Regions from separate parts of the Streptomyces sp. NPDC050549 genome, predicted to be linked through region 1. Evidence: riboswitches for the same ligand, from Rfam matches in the RefSeq annotation. Region 1 holds a riboswitch; each other region holds the start of a gene.

Region 1 (5,304 bases):
TTGTCGACGCCGTCCCAGACGTTCGAGTACCAGGGACGGTCGGCCGCCCCCAGCTCGGCGCGCGACTGCTTGGCCGCGTCCGGGTCGATCACGATGTAGCCGGTCTCCCCGGGCATCACATAGTGCAGCCGCTGGCGGATCTGCTGTTCCGCGTACGAGTCGTCCTGCCAGCGTGCCTTGAGGTCGCGGAGCTGCTCGACGCGCTGCCGGGCCTGCTCCTGCTGCCGCTGGAGGTCGGAGATCTCGGCGCGCTGGGAGACGTACTGCCTTATCGGGTACGCCAGCGCCACGATCAGCGAGCAGAGCACCAGGGCGAGGAGGGCCGCCCGGCCGGTGAGCCGGGAGCGGCGGGCCTGCCGTTTGGTCTGGGAGCGGTAGACACGGGCCGCCGTCTGCTCGCCGAGCAGCTTGAGCCTGGTCGCGGTGGAGAACCGGTCCCGGTCCTTCACGGCCATGTCCCGCCTCCCCTTCACACGCGCGTACGTCCCCGCACACGGTACGGGACCGGGTGCGGGGACGTACGTACGACTGGCTATGGATTGACTGACCCGGTGGAACCCTGGGGTCAGCCCTTGAAGCGCGGGAAGGCGCTGCGGCCCGCGTACTCGGCGGCGTCGTCGAGGATCTCCTCGATGCGCAGCAGCTGGTTGTACTTGGCGACGCGGTCCGAGCGGGCCGGGGCGCCGGTCTTGATCTGACCGCAGTTCACCGCGACGGCGAGGTCGGCGATGGTGACGTCCTCGGTCTCGCCGGAACGGTGGGACATCATGCACTTGAAGCCGTTGCGCTGGGCCATCTCGACGGCGTCCAGGGTCTCGGTCAGCGAGCCGATCTGGTTCACCTTGACGAGCAGGGCGTTGGCGGTGCCCTCCTCGATGCCGCGGGCGAGGCGCTCCGGGTTGGTGACGAAGAGGTCGTCGCCGACGATCTGGACCTTGTCGCCGAGGCGGTCGGTGATGACCTTCCAGCCGGCCCAGTCGTCCTCGTACAGCGGGTCCTCGATGGAGACGAGCGGGTACGCGGAGACGAGCTCCTCGTAGTACTCGGTCATCTCGGCGGCCGAGCGGGACTTGCCCTCGAACTCGTACTTGCCGTCCTTGTAGAACTCGGACGCGGCGACGTCGAGTGCGAGCGCGATCTGCTCGCCGGGGACGTAACCGGCCTGCTTGATGGCCTCGAGGATGAGGTCGAGGGCGGCGCGGTTGGACTCCAGGTTCGGGGCGAAGCCGCCCTCGTCGCCGAGGCCGGTGGACAGGCCCTTGGTCTTCAGCACCTTCTTGAGGGTGTGGTAGACCTCGGCGCCCCAGCGCAGCGCCTCGGAGAAGGACTCCGCACCGATCGGGGCGATCATGAACTCCTGGATGTCCACGTTCGAGTCGGCGTGCGAGCCGCCGTTCAGGATGTTCATCATCGGAACGGGCAGCAGGTGCGCGTTCGGGCCGCCCAGGTAGCGGAAGAGAGGGAGGTCGGACGCCTCGGAGGCGGCGTGCGCGACGGCGAGGGAGACGCCGAGGATGGCGTTGGCGCCGAGCGAGCCCTTGTTGTCGGTGGCGTCCAGGTCGAACATCGCCTGGTCGATCAGGCGCTGCTCGGTGGCGTCGTAGCCGACGAGCTCCGGGCCGATCTGCTCGATGACGGCGAGGACGGCCTTCTCGACACCCTTGCCGCCGTAGCGGTTGGGGTCGCCGTCACGCAGCTCGATGGCTTCGAAGGCACCCGTGGAGGCGCCGGACGGAACGGCGGCACGACCCGTGCTGCCGTCGTCGAGGCCGACCTCGACCTCGACCGTGGGGTTGCCTCGGGAGTCCAGGATTTCCCGGGCTACGACGACGTCGATGGACGGCACGAGCATCTCCTTCTTGGGGTCTGACGCGGCTACGGCAACACCGCAGCGGCTCTGCGAGACGAGCCTAACCGGCTCCGGGCGATTGGCCATCCGGTCGGCCGCCTGATGGACAGAACCGAGAGTAAATTGTTTCCGAACGGAACAAAGAGTCCGGTAAAAGTGCGCGCGACTTGCAGAAGTGGGGACAAGCGCGGCGCACAAAAAAGCCCCGCCCCGGTGCGTACGGGGGAACACGCACCGGAGCGGGGAGCCCGTGGGGGACGGGGGTGACCCTCACGAGGCCTCCATGATGGAGTCCACGGATGTGAGGGCGCTGTGGTTCAGCTGAGGGCTACTTAAGGTGGAGCTGCTGACCCGGGTAGATGAAGTCGGCGTCGTCGATGATGCTCTTGTTCAGCTTGAACAGCTGCTGCCAGCCGCCCTTGACCTTGTGCTTCTCGGCGATGGAGCTGAGAGTGTCGCCCTTGACGACCTTGTACTCGCCGTCACCCTTCTTGACCTTCTTGCCGGTCGGGGTGGAGACGGTCTTCTTGGCGGCCGGGCGCTCGGCGGAGCGGGAGGCGGTCGTGTTGGACGTGGAGCGCTCGGTGGTGCTCTTGGAGGAGCTGTTCGAGCTGCTCGACGAGCTGGAGCTGCCGCCGGAGTAGGTGGCGCCCGACAGGCCGGTGCCGCAGACGGGCCAGGCACCCTTGCCCTGGGAGGCGAGAACCTTCTCCGCCACGGCGATCTGCTGGGACTTGGAGGCCTGGTTCGCGGTGGAGGCGTAGGCGGTGCCGCCGTACGCGGCCCACGTCGAGGCGGAGAACTGCAGGCCGCCGTAGTAGCCGTTGCCCGTGTTGATGGACCAGTTGCCGCCGGACTCGCAGCTGGCGACCGTGTCCCACTCGGAGGCGGTGGCGGCGGAGGCGTTGCCGGCCGCCATGAGCGGGGCGGCGATGGCGACGCCGGTCACGCCGGCGAGCGTGGCGACGCGGGTGGCCTTGGACGGACGGCGGTGCTTGCCCTTGCTGGAAAACAGCATGGAAAATCCCAATCCCCTCACCGACGCCTACGAGGTGAGCTGTCGGGTTCGGGCCGTGTGAGTTGCCCGGCCGCACACCTCTCGGTGCGCGGCTTAACCCCAAGCCGGTTCCGGTCGTCTCTCAACTCCCGGGCCCGGCACTTACCTTGGGTCCCCCGCTCCTGCCTACGGCGCTTGACGCGACGAATGTTCCCGGAGGCCGCTGGCAGGACTCGGCGTGTGCGGCAGCCGGGGCTCGTGGTGACGAGCGGCCTTGACCGTAGACACGGAATCGGCGGAATTTCAAAGACGATCAGGGCTTCTGAGACTCATCCCACACTTTCACCAAAGCGGACATTCGGCGCGAAGTGTGACGTGAACTCCCGCTGTTTTGCTGCTACTTTCCGCCCGTTTCAGCACTGACGTCCAAGGTCTGACCGGCGACAATCGCGGCCGGATCGGCGCCTATCACCTTTTTGTTCTCGGCGTAGAGCGCACGCCATCCGCCGTCGAAGCCAAGGGAGTCGGCGATGGACGCGAGGGAGTCGCCGGCGCGGACGGTGTACGCCTGGGGCACCGCACTCTCCCCGGAACTCTCGTCGGCACTCGCTCCGCGGTGCTTGCCGGTGGTCTGCTGCTCGACACCCTGGTCGCTTCCTTGATCGGCCGAGTCACCGAGCGCGCCGGTGTCGACGAGGCTCCACTTGCCCACCGCCTGCTCCGAGTTGTCCGATTCGTCGAGTTTCGGGGAAGCGGTGGTCGAGCTGTCACCCGCCGACGGAGTGGTGGACTTGTCGGACTTGGTGGGGTTGTCCGTCGCGGAGGGGGTCGGGCTCTGCGAATCGGAGGGAGTGGGTTCCGTGTTGCCGGAGTCGGACAGCCCGAACGATCCGGAGTCACCCGACGAGTCGTCGGAGGAATCGGAGGAGCCCGAGGAGCCCGAGGAGCTGGACGAGCCGGACGAGGTCGTCACGCCGGTCGACGGCGAGTCACTCGCGACGCCGGTGTCGACGTTCGCCGAGCCCGAGGTCGTCGTGAGGCCGGCGACCAACGCGCAGGTGACCCACTCGGAGGTGCCCTTGGCGTCGAGGATCTTCTCGGCGACGGCTATCTGCTGGGAACGGCTGGCGAGGTCGGCGGTCGGGGCGTAGTCCTCGCCGCCGTACTTGCTCCAGTCGTCCTGGGTCAGCTGGAGCCCGCCGTAGTGGCCGTTGCCGCTGTTCTCGCTCCAGGAGCCGCCGGTCTCGCACTCGGCCACCTTGTCCCAGGTGGTGCCGTCGGCGGCGTTCGCGGCGGCGGCGCCGAGGAGGGGGATGGCGATGGCGGAGCCGGTCACGCCGGCCGCGACGAGGATTGCCGGAGCCTGACGGGGGCGACGGTGACGACCGTTCCCGGAGAGCATGCGGAGGCCTTTCGCGTGACGACTGGGGGGAGCACGCGGCGGGTGCTGCGGGGCGCCGCGCTGGTATTCGAACGTAGCCGCAGTCGATCACCCGTCACAAGTTAATGCCACGTAGATCACGTGAAGATCACAGAGTTGAGGAACTGTCATCTTCGGGTTTACGGGGCGGGATCGCCTGTTCGGTCCAGGTTTACGAGGGTGTCTGCGGGGTTGGTGTGCCCGCTCGTGGCGTGAACTCCACGGGCAGGGTGCGCAGTCCGCGCATGATGAGGCCACCGCGCCAGCGCAAGTCGGCGGGATCCGCCGCGAGTTGGAGGTCGGGCAGGCGGGTGAGGAGCGTGGCGAGCGCGGTCTGCCCCTCCAGACGGGCGAGCGGGGCGCCGAGGCAGTAGTGGACGCCGTGGCCGTAGCCGAGGTGTTGATTGTCACGCCGCCCGAGATCCAGCACGTCGGGATCGGCGAACCGTTCCGGATCGCGGTCCGCGGCGGCCAGTACGACGAGTACGGGGTCGCCGGCCGCGATGTCCTGCCCGCCGAGCGTGAGGGGGCGAGTGGCGAAGCGCCAGGTCGCCAGCTCCACCGGGCCGTCGTAGCGCAGGAGTTCCTCGACGCCGGTTTCGAGGAGGCCGCGTTCGCCCGCGGCGAGGGACTTCTCCAGACGGGCGCGCTGCTCGGGATGGGTGAGGAGGGCGTAGGTGCCGTTGCCGATGAGGTTGACGGTCGTCTCGAAGCCGGCGAAGAGCAGGATGAAGGCCATCGCCGCGGCCTCGTTCTCGGTGAGGTGCTCGCCCTGGTCGGAGGCGCGGATGAGGGCGGAGATCAGGTCTTCGGTGGGAGCTGGGTCCGGGGTGCCGGGGGAGGTCCCGCCGGGGTGCGGGGCAGGGGCCTCGGAAAGGGCCGCGCGCTTGCGGTGGATGAGGTCGGCGAGATAGCCGCGCATCTTCTTCACGGACCGCGCGACTCCGCCCCTCGGTCCGCCCCCGTGCCGGATCATCATGCCCGCCCAGTCCCGGAAGTCGTCCTGGTCCTCGCGAGGGACGCCGAGCAGGTCGCAGA
Region 2 (5,304 bases), on a different contig from region 1:
GTGTGTCGAGGAGCGCGAGGACGCGATCGCCGCGTACACGCAGGCCCTGCTGTTCAGCATCACCGGGAAGCAGCAGCACGCGCTCAAGGCGCGGGAGATCATGGACGACTGGTCGGCGAAGATGAGGGAGCACACCTCCGAGGACGCCGGGCTGCAGACCGCGTGGGCCGGGTCGACCTGGGCGCGGGCGGCGGAGATCGTGCGGTACGCGCCGGGAGCCGGATGGCCGGCGGACCGGGTCCAGCGGTTCGCGACCATGCTGCGCACCGCCTACCAGCCCGAGGTGACGAAGGACCTGCCGGACTACAACGGCAACTGGGACCTCGCGATGACCGACGCCGCGATCGGTATCGCCGTCTTCCTCGACGACCACAAGGCCTTCGACGCGGCCGTCGCCCGCTTCCGCGACCGCGTGCCCGCCTACTTCTACCTGGAGAAGGACGGCAAGGTGCCGCTCACCCCGGCCCGCTCCACCGTCACCACCCCGCAGAAGCTCACGACGTACTGGTTCAAGCAGACCACCTTCAAGGACGGCATCGCCCAGGAGACCTGCCGCAACTTCAAGCACGTCGGGTACTCCCTCGCCGCCACGGGGCACATCGCCGAGACCGCCTGGCACCAGGGCGTCGACCTCTACAGGGACGTCAAGGACCGGCTCTCCGCCGCCCTCGACTTCCACGCCCGCTACCAGCTGGGCGAGGCCGCGCCGGCCTGGCTGTGCGGCGGCAGGGTCGACCGGAACATGGGCCCTGACCTGGAGGTTCCGCTCAACCACCTGGAGAACCGGCTCGGCATGAAGGTGCCCGCCGCGCACAAGCTCGCCGAGACCACCCGGCCGGCCGGCAGCGACGACCTCTTCGTCTCCTGGGAGACCCTCACGCACGCCGATAACCCCGCCGACTGAAACGTGTGTGACATCGGACCCCGCGGATGGCGTATAGTTGGGAACACAACGGCGCGGGGTGGAGCAGCTCGGTAGCTCGCTGGGCTCATAACCCAGAGGTCGCAGGTTCAAATCCTGTCCCCGCTACTCAAGGCCAAGGGCCGGAATCCAGAACATGGATTCCGGCCCTTGGTGTTTCTCCGGCCCTTGGCTTTTTCCCGCCCCGGTCGGCCCACCCCGCTCGCCGCCCGCCCCCGGCCAGGAAAGACTGGACACGTGGAGGAGGAGGGTCCGTATGTGCGAGCCGGCGGGCGTCTGCCCGGCGATCCCGTGCCCGACCCCGGCCTCGGCCCCGACGAGGGACGGCGGACCGCCCGCGTCCTGGCCCTCGTCCGCCGGCTGCCCGCGCTGCTGCTGATCGTCGGGGCCTGCTACGACTACCTCACCCCGCAGGACTTCACGGCGGCCCCGTTCTTCACCGCCGCCCCGCTCGTCGCCGCCCCGCTCTACTCCCGGCGCGACACCGTCCTCACCGGTCTGGCCTCGCTCGCCCTCGTTCTCGTCGTCCACGTCAGACTCGGCATCGTCCTGCGCATCGACGCGGTCACCGAGGTGGCCACCGTGGCCACGGTCGCCGTCCTGGCCGTCCTCATCAACACCCTCGTCCGCCGCAGCAGCGAACAGCTCGCCTCCGTGCGCGAGATCGCAGAGGCCGCCCAGCGCGCCGTACTGCCCGAACCGGCCGAGCGGATCGGCGGGTTCGAGATCGCCGCGCGCTACGAGGCGGCGCAGGAGGGCGCGTTCATCGGCGGCGACCTGTACGCGGTGCAGGACACCCCGTACGGCGTACGGCTGGTCGTGGGCGACGTACGCGGGAAGGGCATGGGCGCGGTCGCGGCCGTGGCCGTGGTGATCGGCGCGTTCCGGGAGGCCGCCGAGCAGGAGACCACCCTGGAGGCGGTCGCGCAGCGGCTGGAGCGGGCGCTGGCGCGGGAGGGCACCCGGCGGGACGGGCTCGACGCCTTCGAGGGGTTCACCACGGCCGTCCTCGCCGAACTCCCGCACGGCGACGGCGTCCTACGGATCGTCGACCGGGGCCACCCGCCGCCACTGCTCCTGTACCCGGACGGCGCCGTGGACACCCTGCTCGTCAAGGAGCCCGCACTGCCCCTGGGGATGGGCGAGTTGGGGTTCTGGCCCGACCGGGCCGAGGAGTTCGCGTTCCCCGGCGGCGCCACGCTGCTCCTGTACACCGACGGCCTGTCCGAGGCCCGCGACTGCCACGGCGTGTTCTACGACCCCCGGGAGCGGCTGGCCGGGCGGACCTTCCGCAGCCCCGAGGCGCTGCTCGGCATCCTCGCCAAGGAGGTGCGCCGCTATGCCGGGGGCGGGATGACGGACGACATGGCGATGATCGCCGTACGCCGTCCATGACCGGTCAACTCACCCGTTTTTCGCCGGTCATGGGCTCTTCGTCCAGCAAGGAAAGGTTAATGATCAAGCGAACGGGCTTGGAAACGGGCGCCCGTGTCTATTAACGTTCGATAACGCAGCACGGTCGTCCCAGCCGTCACAAGAGACAGCTCCGTGCGCACGCGCCGAATTCCGCAAGGGAACCGGGGAACCACCACCTTGGGGTGAATCGCTCGTCAACAGCCGTGGGAACACGGCAGGTTGACGCGCGTAGGAGACCTTCCTGCTCCGAACCCGTCAGCTAACCCGGTAGGCGAGAAGGAAGGAAAGGAGCACGCCCACGTGGCGTCCAACCAGGCTGCCCCAGAAGCCCCGTTCGTCTACGGCGGTTTCCGCCCCGACGAGGGCCCCTGGGAGGAGTGGAACCCCAGCGCGGAGTCCGTCCTTCCCAACCGCGGCAAGCACCGTGTCGCCAAGCAGCGTGGTGGCGGGGGATTCGCCCGCAGCTCCACCGTCCTGGGCGTCGGTGTCATAGCCGCCGTGAGCGCCGGCGGGATGGCCAGCGCCAACACCGGCAAGCCGCCCGTCTCGATCTCCATGCCCGACCTGCCCTCCGTGGGCCATCTGCTGGACGACTCCTCCAGCACTCCCAAGGGCTCCGCGACCGCGCTCAGCAGCATCGGCGTGACCACCACCGAGACCGCCAAGGGCACCTCGGACGCGGGCGAACTGCTGCGCAACCGGATCATGGAACAGGCCGAGCTCCAGCAGCTCCAGGTCGACGGCAAGTCCCAGGCCGCCGCCGAGGCCGCCGTCGCCAAGCAGGTCGACGCCGCCGCCGCGAAGGCCGAGCAGGCCGCCGCGCAGAAGGCCGCCGACGCGAAGAAGGCCGCGGAGGCCGCCGCCAAGAAGAAGGCCGAGACCGCGAAGCTCGCCGCGCTCGCCAAGCAGTACACGCTGCCGGTCGGCTCGTACACGATCACCGGCACCTTCGGCCAGGCCGGCTCCATGTGGTCCTCCGGCTACCACACCGGACTCGACTTCGCCGCCCCCACCGGCACGCTGATCAAGGCCATCCACAGCGGCACGGTCACCGAGGCGGGCTGGGCCGGGGCCTACGGCTACCGCACGATCCTCACCCTCGACGACGGCACCGAGCTCTGGTTCTGCCACCAGTCCTCGATCAACGTCAGCGTCGGTCAGAAGGTCTCCACCGGCGAGGTCATCGGCCGCGTGGGCGCCACCGGCAACGTGACCGGACCCCACCTCCACCTTGAGGTCCACCTCAACGGCGCGGCCACCGCCAGCGACCCGGCGCCCTGGCTGCGCAGCAAGGGCCTCAACCCGTAAGACCCCGGATACCCCCGGGGCATCCGCTGGAATATCCGGTTCCGGTCCGGCTGTTGGCGTAGGGCCTGACTTCCCTTCGCAAGCCGGGCCGGTCCGACCTGGAGATCTTTCCGCTGAACCTCGGCGGCAACGTGTTCGGCTGGACCGCCGACGAGGCGACCTCCTTCGCCGTGCTCGACTCGTACGCCGCCGCGGGCGGCGACTTCGTCGACACCGCCGACTCCTACTCGGCGTTCGCCCCGGGCAACCAGGGCGGCGAGTCCGAGACCGTCATCGGATGGGGGTCCCCCGGTCGAGCGAAGTCGAGACTGGGGGAGGACCAAGGCCCGCGGCAACCGCTCCGACGTCGTCATCGCCACCAAGGTCAGCCGGCATCCCGACTTCCCGGGACTGCCCGCCGCGAACATCAAGGCCGCCGCAGACGCCTCCCTGCGCCGCCTGGACACCGACCACATCGACCTCTACTTACACCCACTTCGACAAGGTCGAGGTGCCGGTCGAGGAGATCGTCGGCGCGCTGGACGAGCTGGTGAAGGCCGGCAAGGTGCGGTACATCGCCGCCTCCGACATCACGCCCGAGCGCCTCCAGGCCTCCCTCGACTTCTCCGACCGCGAGGGCCTGGCCCGCCATGTCGCGATCCAGCCGCACTGCAACCTCGTGTCCCGCGACACCTATGAGGGCGAACTGCGCGACATGGCCGAGCGCAACGGCCCGGCGGCCCTCCCCTACTTCGCCCTCGCGGCCGGCTTCCTCACCGGCAGGTACCGGCCCGGTACGGCCGTGGACAGCCCGCGGTCCGGGCGCGCCGCGCAGTACCCCGAATCCCGAGCGCGGCCAGAAGGTCCTGACAGCCCTGGACGAGGTCGCACAGGCCCACGACGCCTCCGTCGCGACGGTCGCGCTGGCCTGGCTCGCCGCCCAGCCCACGGTCGCCGCACCGATCGCCCCCGCCAGGAGCGTGGAGCAGCTGCCCGACCTGCTCTCCGTGGCCGAACTGGCCCTCACGGACGCCGAGATCGAGCAGCTGACGCGGGCATCGGCCTGAGGGTCGTCAGAACCGGTACGGGTTGTACGCGGGATACGGCGCCGTGTTCCCGTACACCCCGTACACCGGCCACGGCGGCACCACCACCGGCACCGGCGGCGCGATCCGCCGCGCCGCGTACTCCAGTGCGGGCCGCGCCACCTCCCGCCGCTGCCACAGCTCGTGCAGCAACTCCCTTTCCCGTACGGCGAAGTCGGCGCCGGCGCGGCCCCGCGCGGCGCGGTGGCGCAGGAACGCCAGGGAAGTCGCGCAGGCCTCGTAGCGGGCCACCGAGCGGGCCGCGGGGCGGCCGAGGTGATGGCCGGCGTAGTCGCGGGCCAGCCGGCGGGCCTTCATCGAGCCGAGTACGAACGGTTCGACGGGGGTCAGCCAGCCCGCGAGGACGTAGACGGGCAACTCCTCGCGCACGGCGCGCAGTTCGCGCTGCCGGGTCCAGACCGCGAGCCAGGTCAGCAGGCCGAACGCGGGCACCATGAACAGGCCGTAGACCTCGAAGAAGCCGTACTGGCCGAAGGTCGAGGAGCCGTTCCAGACCGCGTGCATGCCCATCGCGAGCAGCAGTCCGGTCAGCGGTACCAGGACGCGCCGGACGTGCTGCCGGTCGGGGGAGAG
Region 3 (5,304 bases), on a different contig from region 1:
AGCTCGACCACATCCTGGCGACGGGGCTCGACGCGGACGCGGTGGGGACGGCGCGCACTCCGCGGACGGCGATCTCGGACCACCGGCCGCTGGTGGTGGAGCTGTCGTTCTGAGCCGGTTCAGTTCCACAGGGGATAGGTCACGACGTGCGCGAACCTGTCCGGCCTCCCGGCGGTGTACGTGAGGCTGATCCGGCCGTACTGCCGTACCCCCGGATGCCGCTTCCACGTCTGCGCGTTGTCGAGCCGTACGACCACCGGATACGAGTGGAACTTGCCGGCCGCGCAATAGGGTTTGCAGTCGTTCACCCAGTTGACGCCCGTCGCCGTCGCGGAGTTGGCGTCCCAGTTGGTCCAACGCAGCGACGCCAGTCGGCTGTTGCCGTCGCCGCAGGCAAGCATGAAATTGGCGGGGCGCACCTCGGCACGCCAGAGGCAGTCGACCAGCACGGGGACCGCGGGCTGCCGCTGGGCGACCGGTTGCGCGCGCACCGTCGCCGGGGCCGCGGACGAGGTGCCCACGGCAGGTGCGAGCAGGGCAGCGGCACAGACCGTGACGAGTCCGACCATGGTGTGTTTGTACATGTCCGCTCCCGGCCGCCTGTTCGTACTGTCGCTCCGCACCCGCACCGGCGGTGGGCCCGCCCGGCGGGACACGGTCGTCGTCCGTCGTCTCGTTCGACGCTACGACCGTGTCCTGGGTTCCACCACTCGTACAGACCAACGACGCGGCCCGCCGGGAGTAGCGGGGCGTACGCGAGCGGGGCCGGGAATCCCCGGACCCGGGCGGTTCAGGCGGGCCGTACGGCGCCCCGAATGGCAGCCGAACCGGCGTAGAAGATCGACTCCTCGCGTATCGGCGTGCCCGGGCTCGGCGCGTGGATCATCAGGCCGTTGCCGGTGTAGAGGCCGACGTGGTCGATGCTGTCGTAGAAGAAGATCAGATCGCCGGCGCGGATGTCGGTGAGGGGGACGAGGGCGCCGGCGCCCGACTGTTCCTGGGCGGTGCGCGGGAGCATTACGCCCGCCGCCTTCCAGGCGGCCTGGGTGAGGCTGGAGCAGTCGTACGCGTCCGGTCCCGCCGCGCCCCACAGGCAGGGCCTGCCGATCTGTGCGCGGGCGAAGGCGAGCGCGGTGGCGGTTTTGCTTTGGGCGCCGGCGTCCGGTGCGGTGGGGGTGACGGCGGCGGGCGTCGAGCTCATGGCCGGGGCCGGGGGGAGTGTGACTTCCGGGGCCATGGCTGGAGGGGCGGGGGGTGCGAGTGTGGGGGCGACGGACGGGGCCGCAGCGAAGGAGACCTCGGGGGCGGGGGCGGTCGGCTGCCATTCCTGCTGCGGCGGGCGCCAGGAAGGTTCCGGTGCGGGCTGCCAGGCGGGCTGGGCCGAGGGCTGCTGGGGGATCAGAGGTATCTGCCCGGTGGACCAAGCGGGTTGCTCGGTAACTGCGGGCATCTGGCCTGTGGACCACGTCTCTTGCTCGGTCACCGCGGGCATCTGCCCTGTGGACCAGACCTGTTGCTCGGTCACTACGGGGAATTGGCCGGTGGACCACGGCGGTTGCTGGGTCACTGCGGGCATCTGCCCTGTGGACCACGTCTCTTGCTCGGTCACCATGGGCATCTGTCCGGTGGACCAGGTGGTCTCCGGGGCGGACCAGGTCGTCTCCGGGAGCGGCCAGGTGGCGCCCGTCGGCGCGGTCTCGGTGCGCGGTGCGCCGATGGCCGGGAGCAGGTCCAGGCTCGCGGTGAGCGGGTCGAAGGCCGGTACCGGGGCGGTCGCGAACTGCTGTGGTGCCACGACGCGCGCGGGCGGCACCTCGACGGCCGGGGCGGGCGGTACCGGCGGCAGGTCGAGGACGGTCGCCGGAGGCGTCTGCGACATCTGGGCCTGAGCCATCTGCGCGATCTGGGCGATCTGGGACATCTGCGCCTGAGGTGCCTGCGTCTGCGACATCTGCGGCATCACAGGAGACTGCTGCATCTGCTGCATCTGCTGCATCTGCTGCATCTGCTGCATCTGCTGTGCGGCGGGAGGCAGCGCGGCGATGGGTGCCGCGGTCAACTCCGATGCGGAGGCCATGAGTTGCAGGGCAGTGGGCTCTGGTGCGGCGGTGGTCCCCGCGGTCAGTTCGGCCATGGCGCGGCCGGGCTGCGCTTCGACTGCGCCGCCGGTGCTCTGGGGCTCGGGACGTCGTTCGGAGCGCTCGGGGCGGGACTCGGCCGGGCGGGCCGGGGTCCTGCCGGGCGGCAGGATCGCCGGCACGGTCGGGCCCAGTTGAGTGCGCGCGCGGTCGAACAGCTGCCGGGTGACGGCTTCGACAGCGGGATCGGAAGGCCGCGACGCGCCGGGGCGGGGGTTGACACGCTTGCGCGGCCCCCCGGACATCGCACGTGTGGCGTTGTAGTTTCCAGTGGCCGTCTCGGCCCTGTCGTAAAGGGAGTTGATCCGCCGCTGGACTTCGTCGCGGCTGGGTCGGTCGTCCACGGTGGGGCCACTGCCTCCGGTGCGCGTGCGTCGTTCTGCCGGCATGGCAGACGTGCTCCTTCCGCTTTGCGCCTACCGGGTTAGCTGTCGGGTTCGGGCGTCGATCACGGAAGGTTTGCCCTACGGTCCTTGCCCTGAAGGGCAGTTGGACCGATTCACCCCAAGTTCGGTTGGGTCCCCGGCTCCGGCTGCCGCGAGCGGCACGCCGGACTCGGCGCAAGCCGTGCGGCCCGGCGCCGATCGCCGGAGTAGGTCGTACGGCCTGAACGTCAACTTAGCCAACGTGTGTGCCTCGTGTGAAGGTTGAAGCGCGATATGTCCGATACGTATTTGTGACCTTTACCTCGCCCTGGTGTGTCGAGGGGTCAGGAGCCCGCCGGGGCGGGTGATCCATAAGAGGTCGCTATGAATTTCCGGGACGGTTGAACACACCGGGACCGGGCTCCGTATTGGGACGGGGGATTTCCATGCCGGGACGAGCCGGGCCGACCGATACGTGTAGGAGCAACTTCCTTGGCACGCAACACGCGCAGACGCCCCACAGGCGCACGACGCGCGACGATGGCAGCAGTCGCCCTGATGCTGGGCGGCGGAGGACTGGTGGCGGCGAACGTCTACGCGTCGGCGTCCGAAGGCGGTTGGGGCGGTGACTCCGCCCAGCAAGGGTCTCCGGACGCGGCATCGCGAGGCGCGACGATCGACTGCCCGGACATCGGCACCCAGTTGACGACGGTGCCCGACGAGGCGAAGGCCGACGTCGACAAGGAACTCGCGAATCTGGACCAGCAGATAACCGAGGCCTACCAGAAACTCCGGGACTCGACGGAGTCCATACGCCAGGACGCATCCTTCGCCGACAACGAGATCATGAATCCGCTGAAGGAGAAGCGCGCGGCGACCATCGGACGGATCGACGACGCCATCGCACGCGTCGGGGACCGCCCGGAAGGACTCGACGCGCTCGCCGGCTGCACCCTGATCGCGCCCACGAACGAGACCGGCGACCAGGGCGGCAACGGCGACGACCAGAGCGCCAGTGCCAGTGCCAGTGCCAGCGCTTCCGGCCAGGGCGGTCAGGGCCAGCAGCAGACCACCAACGGGCCGGTCGCCTCGGACTACGCGGACATCACCTCCGTACAGCCGAACGTGAACGCTCCGCAGGAGCAGGCGGGTGCCTCGGGCGGCACGTTCGTCACCGCCTGCGGGGTGAACGCGAACGGCCTGTTCAACTCCGACAACGTGATCGTCGCGCCCGGTGTCACCAATGGCGCCCACCACTTCCACGACTACATCGGCAACCAGTCCAACAACGCCTTCGCGAGCGACCAGGATCTGGCGAACGCCGACACGAGCTGCGAGAACCCGGGCGACAAGTCCACCTACTACTGGCCTGTGCTGCGCCTCCAGAACGGCAAGCAGGAGCGCGACGCGGACAAGCCCGGCGGCGGCACCGAGGGCAACTCGGGTGAGATCGTCACGGCCAAGCAGGTCACGCTGACCTTCGAGGGCAACCCGCAGAGCAAGGTCGTCGCGATGCCGCGCCTGCTGCGTATCATCACCGGCGACGCGAAGGCCTTCGTCAACGGCCCGGCCAACGCCAACGCCTCCTGGAGCTGCACCGGGTTCGAGGACCGGCAGCTCAAGGACAAGTACCCGCTGTGCCCGGCGGGCAGCGACGTCGTGCGCACCTTCAAGTTCCAGAGCTGCTGGGACGGCCGCAACATCGACAGCGCCAACCATCGCACCCACGTGGCCTTCGAGGCCGCCGACGGCGCCTGCCCGGACGGTTTCAAGGCCATCCCGCAGCTGGTGCAGCGGATCGTCTACGCCGTCGACGCGCCGAGCCTCCAGGACGGCGGCAGGACGTCCCCGCTGTTCGCGGTGGACTCCTTCCCCGAGCAGCAGCACAAGCCCGTCACCGACCACGGCGACTTCATCAACGTCTTCTCCGAGGGCCTGATGAACGACATGGTCACCTGCATCAACAGCGGTGAGAAGTGCGGCGCCGGCACGGACAACGACCCCGGATCGGGCGGCGGTTCGGGCTCCGGCGGCGGTACCGGCGGGGACAACGGCTCGGGTACGGCCGGTGGCTCGGGTTCGGGCGGCGGCTCCGGTTCGAACGGCGGTTCGGGTCAGCCGCAGGAGTCTCCTACGGCCACTGAATCCGCTACGGCGACGCCCACCGAGACCGCGTCCGACGCGCCCGCCGGAAACGGTGGCAACAACGGGAGCGGCGGAAACAGCGGCGACAACGCGGGCAACGGCGGCAACGGAGGGACCGGCGACCAGCCCACCGCCGAGCCCGAGACCAGCGCCCCGGACACCCAGACCACCGACCCCGGAGACTTGACGACCGCCGTGTCGGTCCCCAAGGTCGACACGAAGACCGAAGGGTCCAAGTCGACCGAGACTCAGGGGAGTTCCGACAACAACGCCGGCGGTCAGGTCGGCAGTCCCGTGGCGACACCCCCCGCCTCGTCCTCGGGCGGCGAGAGCTACGCCGCCGTCGGCCCGAACCAGCCGCAGGCAGAGGGCGGCCTGGCGGAGACCGGAGCGAACCTGTGGCCGGCGGTGGCAGGAGCGCTGCTGCTCGTCGCCGGATTCGTCGTGCTGTACCGGGGTAAGCGCAGCACTCGCTGACACCTCGCTCGGCTGTGACGACAACGGCCCGGCCGCCCTCACCGGGGTGGCCGGGCCGTCGTACGTTCAGCGTGTTCCGGTGGTCAGACGGCGGGTGCCGGGTACGTCGGGTACTCGACCCCGGAGACGTGCTGGACGACCCGGACGACCTGGCAGGAGTAGCCGAACTCGTTGTCGTA

Evidence for each region. A riboswitch is a leader RNA that binds a small molecule or an ion and turns the genes downstream of it on or off. The one in region 1 is predicted to bind cyclic di-AMP.
Region 2: another riboswitch for cyclic di-AMP. It lies ahead of AB0I51_RS16680 (M23 family metallopeptidase); the one in region 1 lies ahead of AB0I51_RS14025 (transglycosylase family protein).
Region 3: another riboswitch for cyclic di-AMP. It lies ahead of AB0I51_RS42905 (NlpC/P60 family protein); the one in region 1 lies ahead of AB0I51_RS14025 (transglycosylase family protein).

What each region holds. Positions count from the first base shown of each region.
Region 1 is NZ_JBFAJD010000008.1:4,908-10,211, reverse strand. Features, by position in the region: gene AB0I51_RS14035 (septum formation initiator family protein) at 1-455, opposite strand, end outside; gene eno (phosphopyruvate hydratase) at 566-1,852, opposite strand; gene AB0I51_RS14025 (transglycosylase family protein) at 2,178-2,867, opposite strand; cyclic di-AMP (ydaO/yuaA leader) riboswitch at 2,877-3,050, opposite strand; gene AB0I51_RS14020 (transglycosylase family protein) at 3,244-4,248, opposite strand; gene AB0I51_RS14015 (cytochrome P450) at 4,439-5,304, opposite strand, start outside.
Region 2 is NZ_JBFAJD010000010.1:20,098-25,401, reverse strand. Features, by position in the region: gene AB0I51_RS16695 (alginate lyase family protein) at 1-904, shown strand, start outside; tRNA gene AB0I51_RS16690 (tRNA-Met) at 957-1,030, shown strand; gene AB0I51_RS16685 (PP2C family protein-serine/threonine phosphatase) at 1,160-2,317, shown strand; cyclic di-AMP (ydaO/yuaA leader) riboswitch at 2,470-2,627, shown strand; gene AB0I51_RS16680 (M23 family metallopeptidase) at 2,639-3,646, shown strand; partial or broken gene AB0I51_RS16675 (aldo/keto reductase) at 3,712-4,692, shown strand; gene AB0I51_RS16670 (PrsW family glutamic-type intramembrane protease) at 4,699-5,304, opposite strand, start outside.
Region 3 is NZ_JBFAJD010000051.1:50,509-55,812, forward strand. Features, by position in the region: gene AB0I51_RS42895 (endonuclease/exonuclease/phosphatase family protein) at 1-113, shown strand, start outside; gene AB0I51_RS42900 (hypothetical protein) at 120-584, opposite strand; gene AB0I51_RS42905 (NlpC/P60 family protein) at 791-2,527, opposite strand; cyclic di-AMP (ydaO/yuaA leader) riboswitch at 2,536-2,709, opposite strand; gene AB0I51_RS42910 (DUF1996 domain-containing protein) at 3,044-5,125, shown strand; gene AB0I51_RS42915 (glyceraldehyde-3-phosphate dehydrogenase) at 5,209-5,304, opposite strand, start outside.